DNA from 2 places in the Nonomuraea sp. NPDC050153 genome. Region 1 is predicted to be linked to the other one. Evidence: riboswitches for the same ligand, from Rfam matches in the RefSeq annotation. Region 1 holds a riboswitch; the other holds the start of a gene.
What was found. Region 1 has a riboswitch for cyclic di-AMP ahead of ACIBQ1_RS35655 (CHAP domain-containing protein). Riboswitches for the same ligand answer to the same signal wherever they lie in the genome.

Region 2: linked by a shared signal. The riboswitch ahead of ACIBQ1_RS22555 (C40 family peptidase) and the one ahead of ACIBQ1_RS35655 (CHAP domain-containing protein) in region 1 are both predicted to bind cyclic di-AMP.

Annotation. Positions count from the first base shown of each region.
Region 1 is NZ_JBITJQ010000018.1:46,796-54,672, forward strand. It holds gene ACIBQ1_RS35630 (M56 family metallopeptidase) at 1-657, opposite strand, end outside; gene ACIBQ1_RS35635 (BlaI/MecI/CopY family transcriptional regulator) at 654-1,010, opposite strand; gene ACIBQ1_RS35640 (multicopper oxidase family protein) at 1,057-2,580, opposite strand; gene ACIBQ1_RS35645 (hypothetical protein) at 2,649-3,005, opposite strand; gene ACIBQ1_RS35650 (DegT/DnrJ/EryC1/StrS family aminotransferase) at 3,194-4,363, shown strand; cyclic di-AMP (ydaO/yuaA leader) riboswitch at 4,572-4,717, shown strand; gene ACIBQ1_RS35655 (CHAP domain-containing protein) at 4,732-5,412, shown strand; gene ACIBQ1_RS35660 (carboxymuconolactone decarboxylase family protein) at 6,351-6,884, shown strand; partial or broken gene ACIBQ1_RS35665 (serine hydrolase domain-containing protein) at 6,972-7,720, shown strand; gene tvaA (thioviridamide family RiPP peptide) at 7,720-7,877, opposite strand, start outside.
Region 2 is NZ_JBITJQ010000008.1:279,594-287,470, forward strand. It holds gene ACIBQ1_RS22535 (sugar ABC transporter permease) at 1-843, opposite strand, end outside; gene ACIBQ1_RS22540 (ATP-binding cassette domain-containing protein) at 840-1,559, opposite strand; gene ACIBQ1_RS22545 (sugar ABC transporter substrate-binding protein) at 1,560-2,663, opposite strand; gene ACIBQ1_RS22550 (ROK family protein) at 2,765-3,931, shown strand; gene ACIBQ1_RS22555 (C40 family peptidase) at 3,963-4,364, opposite strand; cyclic di-AMP (ydaO/yuaA leader) riboswitch at 4,542-4,685, opposite strand; gene ACIBQ1_RS22560 (3-isopropylmalate dehydrogenase) at 4,786-5,832, shown strand; gene ACIBQ1_RS22565 (branched-chain amino acid aminotransferase) at 6,047-7,144, shown strand; gene ACIBQ1_RS22570 (O-methyltransferase) at 7,183-7,827, opposite strand.

The sequences.
Region 1 (7,877 bases):
GGCGAACCCGGCCTGCGGCGTGGCGCTTGAATACGCGAGGGCGACCTTGGCGATCGTGCGCGCGGTCAGCTTCCGGTCGCCCACGGCCGCGGCGGCGTCCTCGTCCGCCCACCGTTCCAGCGTGTAGCGCAGTGCGCCGGTGGCGAGGGCAAGGGGTGGGAAGATCTTGGCGGTGACGGTTGCCACCGCGAGATACAGGTGGTGGCGGTGCCTGAGGTGGGTCTCCTCGTGGCGGAAGACCACCTCGAGCTCTCGGCCGGACAGCAGTCCGAGCAGGCCGGTCGAGACCGCGACACCGCCCTGCCTGCCCGGTACGGCTATGGCGAACGGGCGCTCATCGTTCACCAGACCGGTGGCCGTTCTGAGGTCACGCCGCCAGCGCCAGGCCGCGGCAAGGGCGTGGACGATGGTGAGAGCCAGCAGGGCCGCGGACGTGAACGCCAGAGGGAGCGGAGCAGAGCCGTGCCCGCCCTCGTTCGGGTAGGCGGCGACCACGATGATCAGCACGAGCGTGCCGATGACCGCCAGCGCCGTGCTGGCGGAGAGGATGACCACGGCCCGTGCGACCCACTTCGGATGCAGGCGTGGCTGTCGCCGGCTCAGCAGCAAGGTCAGTGCCGCCAGCACCAGCGCCGGGAGGAATGACTCCGGGCTCATGAGCGGTCGTCGAGCACGGCCCGGAGCACGGCCCGGAGCGCGGCCTCTTCGGCTGGGCTCAGCCCGTGGACGAAGTGGCTCAGGACATCCGACGGATCGTGGGCCAGGCGGAGGTGGCCGAACATGCGCTCGGCCGCCAGCCCGGACTCGTTGGCGGTGAGGCGGTAGGCGAAGCCGCGCCCGCGCCGCTCCCGTATCACCAGGCCCTTGTCCAGCAGTCGGAACAGGATAGTGTTGATCGTGGTGTGCGCGGGCGCGCCGCCCAGCCGCTCGCCGGTGGACAGGAAGGCGTCCGCACCCGCCAACACGGCGAGCACCTCGGCTTCCAACTGTCCCAGCTTGCGCCGCGTCATCGGGATCCTCCCGGCGATCCGTCCGTTCAGCCGAATGTTAGCCGGATCAGGTCGGCTGGTATCCGAGCAGCGTCATCATGCCGGACTCTGCGTGGTAGACGTTGTGGCAGTGGATCATCCAGATGCCCGGATTGTCGGCCTGGAAGTCGACGTCGAGGGTGGAGTTCGGCAGCACGATGGCGGTGTCCTTGCGGACGCCGGTGGGCAGGGCGAAGGTGTGGCCGTGCAGGTGCATGGGGTGCCACATCGCCGTGCGGTTGACGAACGACAGCCGCACCCGTTCTCCTGACCGGATCGGGGTGATGGTCTTCGGGTCGTACTTGCGGCCGTTGATCGCCCAGTCGTAGGCCATCATTCTCCCGGTGAGCTCCAGTTTCACGGTGCGGTCCGGCTGTTCGGGCGCCAGCCGTACCGACTCGTGAGGGTGCAGCTTGGCGTAGCGGATGACGTCGCCGTCCAGCTCACGGGGGCGCAGGTCCGGCTTGGGGACGGCGGTCCGCTTGCTGGTACGGATCAGTGCGCGGGCGAGGGCGTTCTTGCCTTCGGCCAGCGCGACCAGGGGGAAGACGCCGTCCTTGAGCGTGACGAGCACGTCGTAGCGCTCGCCCATGCCGATGAGCAGCGCGTCGGTGTCGGCGGGCACGGTGGGGAATCCGTCGGTGTGGGTGACGGTCAGCCGGTGAGCGGCCAGGGCGACTCGGAAGGCGGTGTCGCCGCCGGCGTTGATCAGGCGGATGCGCAGCCGGGTGCCCGGCTTGGCGGTGAGGGTCTCGGGGTCGGTGGGGAGGCGGCCGTTGATCAGGAAGTGCGGGTAGCGTACGTCGCCCGCGTCGCCGCCGAGCAGCAGGCTCGTGGCGCCCATCAGCATGTGCTCGCCCATCCCGGACGACGGGCTGGGCGTCGTGCTCGTCATGCCGGGCATGCCGCCGTGGTCCATGCCCCCCATGCCGCGGGACAGCTCGGCCAGGACCTCGTCCGGGGTGCCCGTGACACCGTCGAGCCAGTCGTCGAGAACGATCGTCCATTCCTCGTCGTAGCCGAGCGGCTCGCGCGGGTCCTCGACGATCAGCGGGGCGTACAGGCCCCGGTCGAGCTGGGTGCCGGAGTGCGGGTGGAACCAGTACGTGCCGGGGTGGGCGGCGGTGAACTCGTAGGTGAACTCCGTGCCCGTCCTGACGGGTGGTTGGGTGACGCCGGGCACGCCGTCGGCGTCGTTGCGCAGGGCGAGGCCGTGCCAGTGGACGGTGGTGTCGGCAGGCAGCCGGTTGGACAGGCGGGCCCGCACCACTTCGCCTGCGGTGACGCGGATCGGGGTGCCGGGGACGCGGCCGTCGTAGGCCCAGGTCCGCACCGTCACACCGCCGAGGTCGGCCTGGGTCTCGGCGGCCACCAGCCGAACGTCCTTGACCACGCCCGGCTTTCGGGCCTGCTCGACGGCGCGCACCTGCGCGCCGGTCGGGCTGACGAATGGGGATGCCGTGGTATTACGGCTCGGGCTGCAGGCGGCCAGAGCCGCCCCGCCGAGCAGGCCGATACCGGTTCTGAGCATGGTGCGTCGATCGATGTCCACAGTGATTCCTCGCTTGAAAGATCGTGCCGGAAGGGAGACCTCGGGCCCTCAGGGGGCCGGATCCCCGTCTAGATCCGGAGCACGACCGTGCGCGTCAGCGACCGGATCGGCGGCGCGCGAAGGAACCTGGACCAGAGCCGAAGCGACAGGCTGGCGGGGCCCGACGCACCGAGGACGTCACGGGTGCCCAGCCGGAACAACAACAGGGTCAGAGCCGTGCCGAGGATCGCCAGGCACACCCAGCCGGCACCGGCGCCCTCATGGGACTCTTCTCCGGCGGCGATGCCGGCCTCGGAGGGAACGGCATGCATGGCGACGTGGCTCCCGGCAGGTGGCAGGTCCGCATGCCCATTGATGTGGCCGAGCGTATGCATCGCCACGACGCCGAGGGCCACGACCACGAGCAGCATCAGGCGCAGGATCACCCGTTCTGCTCGCGTCATGCCACCAGCATAGACGCATCGCCTATGGTGCGTAGTAGTTCAGGACCATCATCCCCTGTGCATTTCGCTCCTGAGATGCCCCGATTGTCACCTTGCTCCAGCTAAATACTATGTTTCATAGTTGTATGATGCGGGGCCCTCCGCCGCGAGCGCGTGACTCGAGGTGACCGGTGTTCGAACGAATCGAAGCGGAGTTCGCCTCCCGGCTGGGCCGAGAGTGCCTGTACGTGCCCTCGAACAGGTTCGGCCTGTTCATCGCGTTACGGCACTGGATGTCGCCTGGGCAGCGCCTGCTGATGTCGGCGATCTCGCCGGACGAAATCCTGTTCCTGGTGCTGGCCGCGGGGCTGCGACCGGTCATCGCCCCGACGAATCCCCGCAACGGCAACATCGACACCCGAGCCGTGGACGGGCTGCGTTTCGACGGGGTGCTGTCCACTCACCTGTACGGCCTGCCGGACGACATCATCGCCCTGGGCGGAATGTGCGCCCAACGCGGCATCCCTCTCATAGAAGATGCCGCGCACGCCATGCAGACGACGGTGATGGGAGTGCCGGTCGGAGCATTCGGCGATGCCGGTGTCTTCAGCCTGTCCAAACATCCAGGCGCCGCCCCGGGCGGAATCGTGGCGATGGCGCAACCGGATGATCGCCCGGCATTGCAGGCACTGCGTACGCGCTGGCTTTCGCGGAGATTCCCGCTCGCCGAGTTGGGTGTCATGGCCAAGATGATCGCTCGCAACGCCGTTTCGGCCACAGCCCTCAGCGGCCCGGCCTGGTGGCTGGCCCAGGCGCTGGGCCTGAACGAGCGGCGTGAAGGCCACCGGATCGCGCTTCGGCGCATGGCGCTCGCGCCGCGACTGGCCGTCGGAGGCATGGAATGCCCCGGGCTGGACGCCTTGGACGCCTGGGTGTGCGCGGACAACCATCGCTATCGCATGCGCCAGGGATCACTGATCGAGGCCTACGGACTGCGCCGGATGAAGACGCTCGAGGCGCAGCGTGGGCGCAGGCTTGCCGGCGTACACCGGCTCGCCGAGTTGAAGACGGTCGCGCCGGCGGTGCTGGAGCAGCTGGAGCAGCCTCTGTTCCGGGTGCCGCTCCTTGTCGAGGATCGTGAACGTGCGATCCGAAAACTGCGCCGACACGGGGTCATCGTCGGGTACGTGTACGACCCTCCCTTCGACGAGTACGCGCCCGGCCTCACCGAAGCGTCTCCGGCTCCGGAGACGTCCCGCTGGTGGGCACGCCACGTACTCCCGATCGACCCGTTGCGGGCGGAGCGGGCCTTGCCGATCCTCGCGAAGCTCTCGCCCCCTTCTCTGCACGATGTGACCTGAAAAGCACGGGAGTAGGTAAAAATTCTCTCGTATTTGGCCTACAGGATAGGAGATCCTGTTTCCTGTTCCCGAACGTGGCTTGCATCTTTCTATGCGATTCGCTTACCTTCAATGACCCAAGGCGTACGCCTGGCAGCACTCGATGCCGAGCGACGCCTCCCGTATTGCCGAGACCGCGTCTCACCAGCGTGAACATCGAGTCCACAAGGTGGCGCGGCCGCCGAATTCGCGATCTCGCGGAGCCGGGGACCCAATCTCCCTGGGGTGAATCGGCGCGCACCGTATGGGCGCTCCGTAGGGCACTTCCACGCCCGAACCCGTCAGCTAACCCGGTAGGCGGCATGGAAGCAAGGAGCAATCTCTCAGTAATGGTCAAGAATGTCTTCGCCGGTGCCGTGACGTCCGCAAGGCTTTCCCGCTTCGCCGTCGGGATGAGCGTCGTGGCCGGCGTGGTCCTCGCCGGCACCCCGGTCTTCGCCGCCGGCCATCAGACCGATGCGCAGTCTTCGCGATCTAATGCCGTCTCCTCCCATGCCGCGCCGCAGACGGCCGCCCGCCAGGTGACCGCCCAGGCGGTGCTGAAGATCGCCGAGTCGCAGATCGGTGTGACCGAGAACGCCGCGGGTGGCGGAACCCTGTTCCACCGCTGGTACATGTCCTCGCCGCGGGCGGCAGAGACCTTGGCTCGCGACGGCGGCACCCTGCAGCTGTACGCCAACGCCCCGTGGTGCGCCATGTTCGTCTCCTGGGTGGGTGCGAAGGCCGGCGCCCGGACCACCATGGGCTGGGACGCCTACACGGTCACCTGGGCGAAGTGGTTCAAGGCCAACAAGCGCTGGGGCGCCCTCGCCAAGCCCGGCGCGGTGGTCTTCTACGACTGGAACGGCAAGAGCGTGACCGGCATCGACCACATGGGTCTGGTCAAGCAGGACAACGGCAACGGCACGATCACCACGATCGAGGGCAACACCGGCAACGGCAGGGTGGAGCAGCGGATCCGGCCCAAGTCCCAGGTTGTCGGCTACGGCTACCCCGAATACAAGGCCTGACGGGAAGACACCTTGCCGGTGCGATGGTCAAGGGAGGACGGGCGGTGCGGGGAAATCCCGGCACCGCCCGTCGTCGTATAGCGTCGAAGCGTGGCCTCTGTGGCCCTACGCTGGGATTCATCGGATCGGCATCGGTTGTGGACGCATGCCGCCGTAGCCGGTCTGCTCGTCGGCGCCCTGCTCCACCACCGGTCGCAAGTATCTACGCGCTCCTCGCGGCACAGGTCTGATCTATGTACGGCGTGCGGCGCTCGACCGGCTCGACCCGCCTTTCCTGGACCTGCACGGCGCCCGCTGGACAGCGCCGTCGCGCTACAAGGCGCAGCCAGGCGCGCGCCCGCTTCGAGAACTGGGAGTACAGCGTTGCCGCCCGGCTCGGCCTGGGCGCGGCCATCGACGAGGCGCTCGCCAGGGGGCTCGAGAACGTCCGGGACCGGGTCTACGCGCCGGCGGACCACCTGCGGGAGCAGCAGGCGGAACTGCTCGGCTGCCACGTGCACGACCTGGGGGCCGAGCGGTGCGGCATCGTCACCTTCACCCTGGACGGCATGCCTGCCGAGGAGGTCAATGCGCGGCCGGCGACTCGATCGATCAACGTCAGAGTTTCGCGCGTGCCGTCCACGCGGCTCGACATGACGGACCGTGGGCTTGAAGAGCTCATACGTGCCTCCGTACGCCGAGGAGGAAGTCGCCCAACTCTGCGCGGGTCTGCGCGGAGGGTAGATCTCTCCGCTGGGAAAGGCGGCGCCGGAAGCGTAAGCCGAGCGGGCAGTACCCGCGTCGGAATGGTCCTATCGGCGCGCTTCTGGCCTCAGGTCGTACCCGCATTCGCCGACCGAAGCGCTCGGCCGGACAGGGCATGCCAAGGGGATCCTCCAGCTAAAGGTATACCCAGGGAGGGTATGGTATCTTCGACGCGACCTGAAGAGGGAGATGACATGCGACGGTTGAACGCGCTCGACCCTGCAGAAGCACCAGCGAAGTCCCGGGAGTTGCTGGATGACATCATCAGCCGCAGTGGTTCGGCCGGTGAGATGGTTTCCACCATGGCGCACTCGCCGGCCCTGCTCCAGGGCTACTTGGACCTGTCGCGGGCCATGAAGCGCAGCAAGCTGCCCCGCGCTCTCAGCGAGAAGATCTCACTCGCCCTGCAGGAATGGATCGGTTGCGGTCTCTGCCTCGACGCACACGCCGTGGCGGGCCGGGCGGCAGGGTTGAGCGAGGCCGACATCGCCCTCGCCCGTCAGGGCACCTCCACTGATGCTCGCGAAGCGGCGCTGATCGCGGTGGCCACCCGTGTGCTGGCCGAACCCTCCTCGTTGACGGACGAGGATGTCGCCGAGCTAAGGGGTCATGGCTGGAGCGATCGGATCATCGCGGAGATCCCCGGCCTGGTCGCCCTCAACTTGCTGACCGGCTCCTTCAACCTGCTGGCCGGTCTGAAACTGGAATCGGCCGGCAAAACCGCATAGGGAGCCGGACCTGCGGCGTGACGCTGAGAGGATCGTCGCCAGCGGAGCCGGCGGGTGCGGGTGCGCGTCATGGGCGAGGGCAGGAGCATGGTCGCGACGGCCGGCGTCGCTGATCTCCGGACGAGGAGCCCGCTGCCGCCGAACGGATATTTCCGGATCGGCTCCAGCAACAAGGCTTTCGTCGCCACCGTGGTAGTGCAACTGGCCGGCGAGGGGAAGCTGTCACTCGACGACGCCGTGGACAGGTGGCTCACCGGCCTGATCAAAGGGCGCGGCAACGACGGGCCCTTCGCAACCTCTTCCAGCACACCAGCGGGATCGTCGACGACTATCCGTACCCGACTGCCATCGCCTCCTCCCGCGAATACCGCCGCCACTGGCACGATACCTACACCCCGCAGCAGGTCATCTCCAGGGCGATGCGCCACAAGCCGGCTTTCGCACCCGGCAAGGGCTGGCTTTGCTCCGACAGCGGGTACGCGATACTCGGTCTGATCACCGGGAAGGAGACCGGACGCCCCTGGCATGTGAAGGTGGAAAGGCGCGTCGTCAAGCCGCTGGGCCTGCAGCACACGCGTTGGCCCGCGGGATCGGCCGAGCTGCCGCGACCGCATGCGCGCGGGTATGGCGTGTTCAAGACCAGCGAGGGATTCGTCGACACCACCCGGCAGCGCGACGCGGACGCCTCGGGCGGGCTCATCTCCACCACGGCGGACCTGGAGCGCTTCTTTGCAGCCCTGCTCGACGGCAAACTCCTGCGGCCCGCGCAGTTCGCCGAGATGCGCAAGACTCTTCCCGTCGACACGGAATCGCAGCGGGTCTGGCCCGGGGCCCGCTATGGACTCGGCCTGATACAACGCCCGCTGCCTTGTGGCGGCACGTATTTGGAGCACGGCACCCCGGCGGTGACGATAATGCCGGTGAAGCTGCCCTGGATGCCCTCGTCGGGAGACAGACCGACCTTCTCCTCCAGGAACTGCTGCAGGTCCTCCG
Region 2 (7,877 bases), on a different contig from region 1:
GATGCCGGCGCGCCTGGCGGCCTCGGCGTTGCCGCCGACGGCGTACAGGTGCCGGCCGAACGTGGTGTGCCTCAGCATGAGGTCGAGCAGCACCACCAGCGCCCCGAAGATGATCAGCAGGAGCGGCACGCCGCGGTCCGCCGACATGACGAGCACCGCCGCGGCGAGCAGCACCGCCAGCCCGCCGGCCTTCGCCAGCGACCACCACAGCGGCGTCACCGGCAGCCCGGCCGCCAGCCGCAGCCTCCTGACCGCGAGGGACGCGCCCGCCGACCCGGCCACCAGGCCCGCCGCGACCGTCCACGCGAGCCAGCCCGGCAGCCAGGTGTCGCTCAGCTTCGAGATGAACCCGGTGAACGGCAGGTTGATCGTCCCGCCCTGCCGCAGCAGGTAGAGCAGCAGGCCGAGCCAGCCCATCAGCCCGGCCAGCGTCACGACGAACGACGGCATCCGCAGCTTGGTCAGCATCACGCCGTGCAGGAACCCGATCGCCGCCCCGACGGCCAGCGCCAGGAGGATGGCCGGCAGCGGGTTCCAGCCCTGCTTGACATGGACGATCGTCATGATCGTGGCGCACAGGCCGCTGACCGAGCCCGCCGACAGGTCGATCTCGCCGAGCAGCAGCACCATGATGATGCCGAGCGCGATCGTGCCGGTGGCGGCCATCTGGAGCACGAGGTTGGTGAGGTTCTCGGGGGACAGGAAGCGGTCGTTGAGCGTGCTGAACACGATCGCGATCGCGATCAGCCCGCCGACGACCGGCCACGCGCCGACGTCCCCCTGCCGCAGCCGCTCGACCGCGACCTTCGGCGTGTACGGCCTGCGTACCAGTGTGTCGGTCATGCCCCTGCCCCCGTGATCGCGGCCACGATCTCCTCCTGGGAGGAGGTGGCCGTACGGAACTCACCGGCGTTGCGGCCCAGCCGCAGCACCACCACGCGGTCGCTCACCGCGCGCACGTCGGCGAGGTTGTGCGAGATGACCAGCACCGCGAGCCCGCGCTCGCGCAGCCGCCCGATCAGCGCCAGCACCTGCGCCGTCTGCTCGACCCCCAGGGCCGCCGTGGGCTCGTCGAGGATGACCAGCCGGGGCTCGCCGATGAGCGCTCTCGCGATGGCCACCGACTGCCGCTGGCCGCCCGACAGCATGGCGACCGGCACCCTGATGTCCCTGATGCGCACGTCGAGCTGGCCGAGGAGGTCGCGGGTCGCGCGTTCCATGGCGATGTGGCGCAGCAGCGAGCCGCGCCGGCGCTCGGTGCCCAGGAAGAGGTTGGCCACGACGTCGAGGTTCTCGCAGAGCGCGAGGTCCTGGTAGACGGTCGAGACGCCGAGGGCCTGCGCGTCGTGCGGGTTGGCGATCCTGACCGGCGAGCCGTCCACGGCGATCGTGCCGGTGTCCGGCGTCACGACTCCCGAGATGGTCTTGACCAGCGTGGACTTGCCGGCGCCGTTGTCGCCCATGAGGGCCACGACCTCGCCGGCGCGCAGGTCCAGGCCGGCCCCGTCGAGGGCCTGGACCGCGCCGTACCGTTTGGAGATCCCTGTTGCCGAGAGCATCTACTGGATGCCCTGCTTCTCGCAGGCGGCCTTGACCTCGCCCGTGCAGAGCTGGGCGGCGGTGTAGAAGCCGTCCTTCACGATCGTGTCCTTCACCTTGTCCGCCGTGACGGGGATGGGGTCGAGGAGGAACGCCGGGATCTCGGCCGCGCCGTTGTTGACCTTGGCGGGGGCAACGGGCTGCTCGCCATTGGCGAGGGCGACGGCGAGCTCGGCGGACTTCTCCGCCTCCGCCCTGATGTCCAGATATATGGTCATGTACTGTTCGCCGGTGAGGATGCGCTGGACGGCGGCCAGCTCGGCGTCCTGGCCGGTGATCGGCGGGAGCTGCTTGTAGCCCGCGCGCTTCATGGCCGCGATCGCGCCGCCCGCCATGCCGTCGTTCGCGGACAGCACGCCCGTGATGCTGTCCTTGCCCAGCGCGGTGATGGCCTGCTCCATCTCCTGCTGCGCCTTGTCGGGGCTCCAGTCCGGCGTGTCGAACTCCCTGCCGACCTTCACCTTTCCGTCCAGCACGCTCTTGGCGCCCTTCTTGTAGTCGGCGGAGCTGGGGTCGGTGGGGGAGCCGTGGATCATCACGATCTGGCCCTTGGCCGCCGTGCCCCTGGCGGTCATGGCGTCGAGCAGCGCCTGGCCCTGCATCTCGCCCACCCGTACGTTGTTGAACGAGACGTAGTACGCGTAGTCGATGCCCGAGATCAGCCGGTCGTAGGCGATGACCGGGACCTTCTTCTGCTTGGCCTGGTTCACCAGCGGGGCCACGGCGTTGGCGTCCACGGCGTCGAGCACGAGCACGTCGGCCTGCTGGGTGAGCGCGGCCTCGACCTGTTGCTGCTGTTTGGGGGCGTCCTGCTCGGCGTTGCTGTAGAGGATCTTGCAATCGGGGCAGAGCGACTTGACCTTCGCCTCGAACAGCGGGCGGTCGAACGCCTCGTACCGGGTGGTCTTGGACTCGGGCAGGAACAGCGCGATCGTCTTGCCGCCCTGGCCCTGGCTCTGCGTGGTCGTGGTGGTGGTGGTGGCGCCGGTGTTGTTGCCGGTGTTTCCGCAGGCGGCGGTCAGCAGGACCGCCGCGACAGGGATTGATCGCCATGCTCGGTGCATCGCACTTCGTCCTTCCGGATGTGCCGCCCCTGTGCTTGGTAAGAAAGGTAATTTACTATCAGGCGAGTTGGCTAGGGTTTGTTTCTTCAAGGGAGGGTGAGATGCGGGGCGACCTGGGTAATCCGCGGCTGCTGCGAGTGCTGAACGAGCGCCGCCTGCTCGACCATCTTCAGGAGCACGGCCCCGCCTCGCGCGCCGACCTCGCCAAGATCACCGGCCTGTCGAAGCCCACGGTGTCCGCGGCCCTGGCAGGGCTGGAGGAGGACGGGCTGGTCCACCTCGTCGGCGAGGTCTCCGGCCGCCCCGGGCCGGTCACGTCCCTGTACGACGTCAACGCCGCCGCCACCCACGTCGCCGGCGTCGACATCGGGCGCGACTGGATCCGGGTCGCCGTCGCCGACCTGCGCGGGACCTTCGCCGGCCGCAGAGACCTGCGCAACACCGCCCGCACCTCCGCCGAGCTGGCCGTCCTGGTCGGGGAGCTGTGCCGGGCCGCCGCCCGCGAGGCCGAGGCCGACTGGCCCGCCATCGCCTGCGCCGTCGTCGGATCGCCCGGCGTGTACGACCCGGCGCTCGGCCGCCTGGAGTTCGCCCCCAACCTGCCCGGCCCCGACCTGGCCGAGCGCCTGCGCGCCGCGTTGGAGGTCGAGCTCGTCATCGAGAACGACATCAACCTGGCCGCCGTCGGCGAGCACGTGCACGGGGAGGGGCGCGGCAAGTCGAACTTCGCGCTGGTGTCCATCGGGACCGGCGTCGGGATGGGCATCGTGATCAACGGCGAGCTGTACGTGGGCGCCAAAGGAGCGGCGGGGGAGGTCTCGTACGTGCCCGCGGCCGAGGACCCGGCGCCACCGGCCGACCACGCCCTGGCGCACGGCGCCACGGAGGCGGTGGCCGCCGCGCCCGGCGTGGTCCGCGCCGCCCGTGCCGCCGGCCTGACCCTGGACACGGCCAAGGAGGTCTTCGCCGCGGCGGCAGCCGGCGACGGCGTGGCCCGCTCGGTGGTGGAGGCCGAGGGGCGCCGCATCGGCGGCCTGCTGGTGGCGGTCGCGGCCGTGCTGGACCCGGAGGTGATCGTGCTCAGCGGCGGCGTGGGCCGCAACCTCGACCTCCTGGGAGCGGCCATCAAGAGCCGCATCGCCGAGCTCGGCCCGCTGCGGCCGTCGGTGGTGGCCAGCACGCTGGGCGACAGCGGCGTCCTGCTGGGCGCGGTGGCCCACGCCAGGACCCGCGCCTGGGACCTCATCTTCGACGCCCGCCTCCCCTGACCGCACGCGGGGAGGCGGACGCCGGTGCCTTCTACAGGGTGGCCGTGAGCGTGGTGGGCGTGTCCTCGCGCTGCTTCTGGAGCTTGGACCAGAGCCGTACGCCCTTGGGGTCGGGGCGGACGCCACCCACGAAGGAGTCGCGGCGCCATTGGCTCAGGCGCTCTTCCTTGACCACGTCGCCCGTGCGCGGCGAGTGGACCATGTAGCCGGGCCGGGAGATCATCCCGACATGCCCGAGGCCGTGGAAGAAGACGAGATCGCCGGGTTTGAGGTGCTCCCAGGAGATCTTCCTGCCGAACGCGGAGTACTGTTCGGCCGCGGTGCGGGGCAGTTCGATCCCGGCGTGCTCGTAGGCCCTGAGCATGAGCCCGGAGCAGTCGTATCCGCTCGGGCTGGTGCCGCCCCACACGTACGGTGTGCCGCGCTTGCTCATGGCGAACTTGAGGGCGATCTTCCAGGCGGGTTTCGGCCCCTGCTTCTCCTGGATTTTCTTGATCTGGGCGCCGGTCAGGGTGGTGGGGTTTTCGGGGGTGGTCGCGGCGTGGGCTGGGGTGGCCAGAATGAGCCCGGCGGCGCCCGCCGCCAGGACGATGGCGATTCGAGACAGGGGTCTGTCCTTCCAAGTGGCCGGCCGGGTTAGCTGACGGGCTCGGGCCTGGAAGTAGCCCTACGGCATGGGGATGCCGACTCGCCCCAGGGGGAAGTGGGTCCCCGACTCCACGCAACGGCTGCGCGGATTAGGCTGGTCGCCGACTTTAACGAAACGGTCAAAAAACCGCAATACGGACAAAGTGGGCGTCCGAAAAATGAGATGACGTGTTCGTCAGGCGAGACGACGCGGTAAGGTACCGCCCATGGAGTCGCGTAACATCCGTCTGGCCGTCATCCCCGGCGATGGGATCGGCACCGAGGTCGTGGCCGAAGGGCTCAAGGTCCTGGAGGCAGTTGGCACGAAGTTCGAGCCCACCCACTACGACCTGGGGGCCGCCCGCTATCACCGTACCGGTGAGACGCTGCCCGACAGCGTGCTCGAAGAGCTGCGCGGCTACGACGCGATCCTGCTCGGCGCGGTGGGCGACCCCAGTGTGCCGCCGGGCATCCTTGAGCGCGACCTGCTGCTCCGGATCCGCTTCGAGTTCGACCACTACGTCAACCTGCGCCCGGTCAAGCTGTTCCCCGGCGTGACCACCCCGCTGGCCGACACCACGGCGGACGACATCGACATGATCGTCGTCCGCGAGGGCACCGAGGGCCTCTACGCGGGCACCGGCGGCGCCATGCGGCGCGGCACCCCGTACGAGATCGCCACCCAGGAGTCGCTCAACACCGCCTACGGCGTCGAGCGCGTGGTGCGGTACGCGTTCGAGAAGGCCGCCACGCGGCCGCGCAAGAAGCTGACGCTCGTCCACAAGACTAACGTCCTCACCTTCGCCGGTGACCTGTGGCAGCGCACGGTCAACCGCCTCGCGGCGGAATACCCCGACGTCACGACCGACTACTGCCACATCGACGCGGCCTCGATGTTCTTCGTGTCCCAGCCGGAGCGGTTCGACGTGGTCGTCACCGACAACCTGTTCGGGGACATCATCACCGACCTGGGCGCCGCCATCGCCGGCGGCATCGGCCTGGCCGCCAGCGGCAACATCAACCCCGAGCGGTCCGCGCCGAGCATGTTCGAGCCGGTGCACGGCAGCGCGCCCGACATCGCCGGCCAGGGCAAGGCCGACCCGACCGCGACCATCCTGTCCGTCGCCATGCTCCTCGACCACCTCGGCCTGCACGCCGAGTCGGCCAAGGTCGAGCAGGCGGTCGCCGAGGACATCCTTGAGCGGCTGGCCGGCTGGGCGGGTCGCACCACTCACGAGATCGGTGACGACATCACCGCGCGAGTATCCGGCTAGGACCGCCTAGCCTCCAACGCGCCTGGTGGTCCGAAGAGGGCCGCCAGGCGCTTTTTTGCGTCCAAAAGGGGTGACCGCCCCATTGGCCGCTTGCCATCCCATATGGCGAGACAATAGGAAGTACGGGACTGTCCTCCGGGCAGTCCCGCCCATCAGCACCGATCCACAGGTTTCTGTAGATTTGGGCAGATTCGCAGAGAGAAGGACCGACGTCATGACCATCGCTCAAAAGCTCAGCTTCGACGTGCAGCTATCCGACCACGCTCGCACCGCGGCCGAGCGGGAGCAGGTACTGGCGAACCCCGGCTTCGGGCAGACCTTCACGGATCACATGATCTCGATCGACTACACCGAGGGGCAGGGCTGGCACGACGCCGAGCTGGTGCCGTACGGCCCGCTCTCGCTCGACCCGGCCACCTCGGTCTTCCACTACGCGCAGGAACTGTTCGAGGGGCTCAAGGCCTATCGCCAGACCAACGGCTCGATCGTCACGTTCCGCCCGTACGCGAACGCCGCCCGCTTCAACCACTCCGCGGTCCGGATGGCCATGCCGGAGCTGCCGGAGGAGGCGTTCGTCGAGTCGCTCGAACTCCTCGTGGAGACCGACAAGGAATGGGTGCCCACGACCGAGGGCCACAGCCTCTACCTGCGCCCCTTCATGATCGCCACCCAGGCGGGGCTCGGCGTCAACTACCCGTCGAAGTCGTACAAGTACATGGTCATCGCCTCCCCGGCGGCCTCGTACTTCACGGGTGGGCTCAAGCCCGTCTCCGTCTGGCTGTCCACCGAGTACACGCGGGCCGCCCCCGGCGGCACGGGCTTCGCGAAGTGCGGCGGGAACTACGCGGCCGCGTTCGTCGCGCAGCGGCAGGCGGTGGAGAACGGCTGCGACCAGGTGGTGTGGCTGGACGCCCACGAGCACAAGTACGTCGAGGAGATGGGCGGGATGAACCTGTTCTTCGTCTTCGGCGACAAGCTCGTCACCCCCGCGCTGACCGGCACCCTGCTGCCCGGCATCACCAGGGACTCCATCCTGGCGCTGGCCGCTGACCTGGGCCTGGAGGCCGAGGAGCGCCTCATCTCGGTCGACGAGTGGCAGGCCGGGTGCGAGTCCGGGGAGCTCACCGAGGTGTTCGCGTGCGGGACGGCGGCCGTGGTCACGCCGGTGGGCACGGTGAAGGGCGCCGACCGCGCCTGGAGCGTCGCCGACGGCAACCCCGGCCCGGTGACGCTGCGGGTGCGCGAGGAACTGGTGGGCATCCAGTACGGCGCCCGCCCCGACACGCACAACTGGATCCACAAGATCGTCTAGTTGGGCCGGCCGGGTCCGCGAGGGCCCGGCCGCCCCGCCTAGTTCTTCCTGATCAGGGTCATCCCGTCCGCGACCGGCATCATGAGCACGGTCACCCGCGGATCCTCGATCACCAGGTCGTTGAACCGCCGGATCTCCACGGTTGTCGGCTCCTCGCGCGCCGGGTCCGCCACGTGCCCCCTGCGCAGGGTGTTGTCCGCCACGATCAGCCCGCCGGGCCGCAGGCGCTCCATGAGCAGCTCGTAGTAGCCGGGGTAGTTGCCCTTGTCGGCGTCGAGGAAGGCCAGGTCGACGGTCTGGTCGAAGGAGGCGAGCGTCTCCAGCGCGGGCCCGAGCGTGAGCGTCACGCGGTCGTCCACCCCGGCCTCGCGCCAGTAGCGGCGGGCGATGGAGGTCCACTCCTCGCTCACGTCGAAGCAGTGCAGCCGCCCGCCGGACAGGCCCCTGGCGATGCACACGGACGAGTAGCCGGTGAACGTCCCCACCTCGACGACCACCCGCGGCGCCACGAGCTGGGTGATCATGGTCAGGAAGGTGCCCTGGTCGGGGGAGATCTGCATGCCGGCGGCGTCCCCGGTGGCCCGGGCCGTCTCCTTCGCCAGCTCGTCCAGCAGCGGGTCGGGCGGCGTCGTGTGGGCAACGACGTATCGTGCTACAGCGGGATCGAGGAGGTATGCCTTCATACGTCCATTCTTTCGGCATCGGGTAAGGTCTGCGCGATCAACGAGGTGAG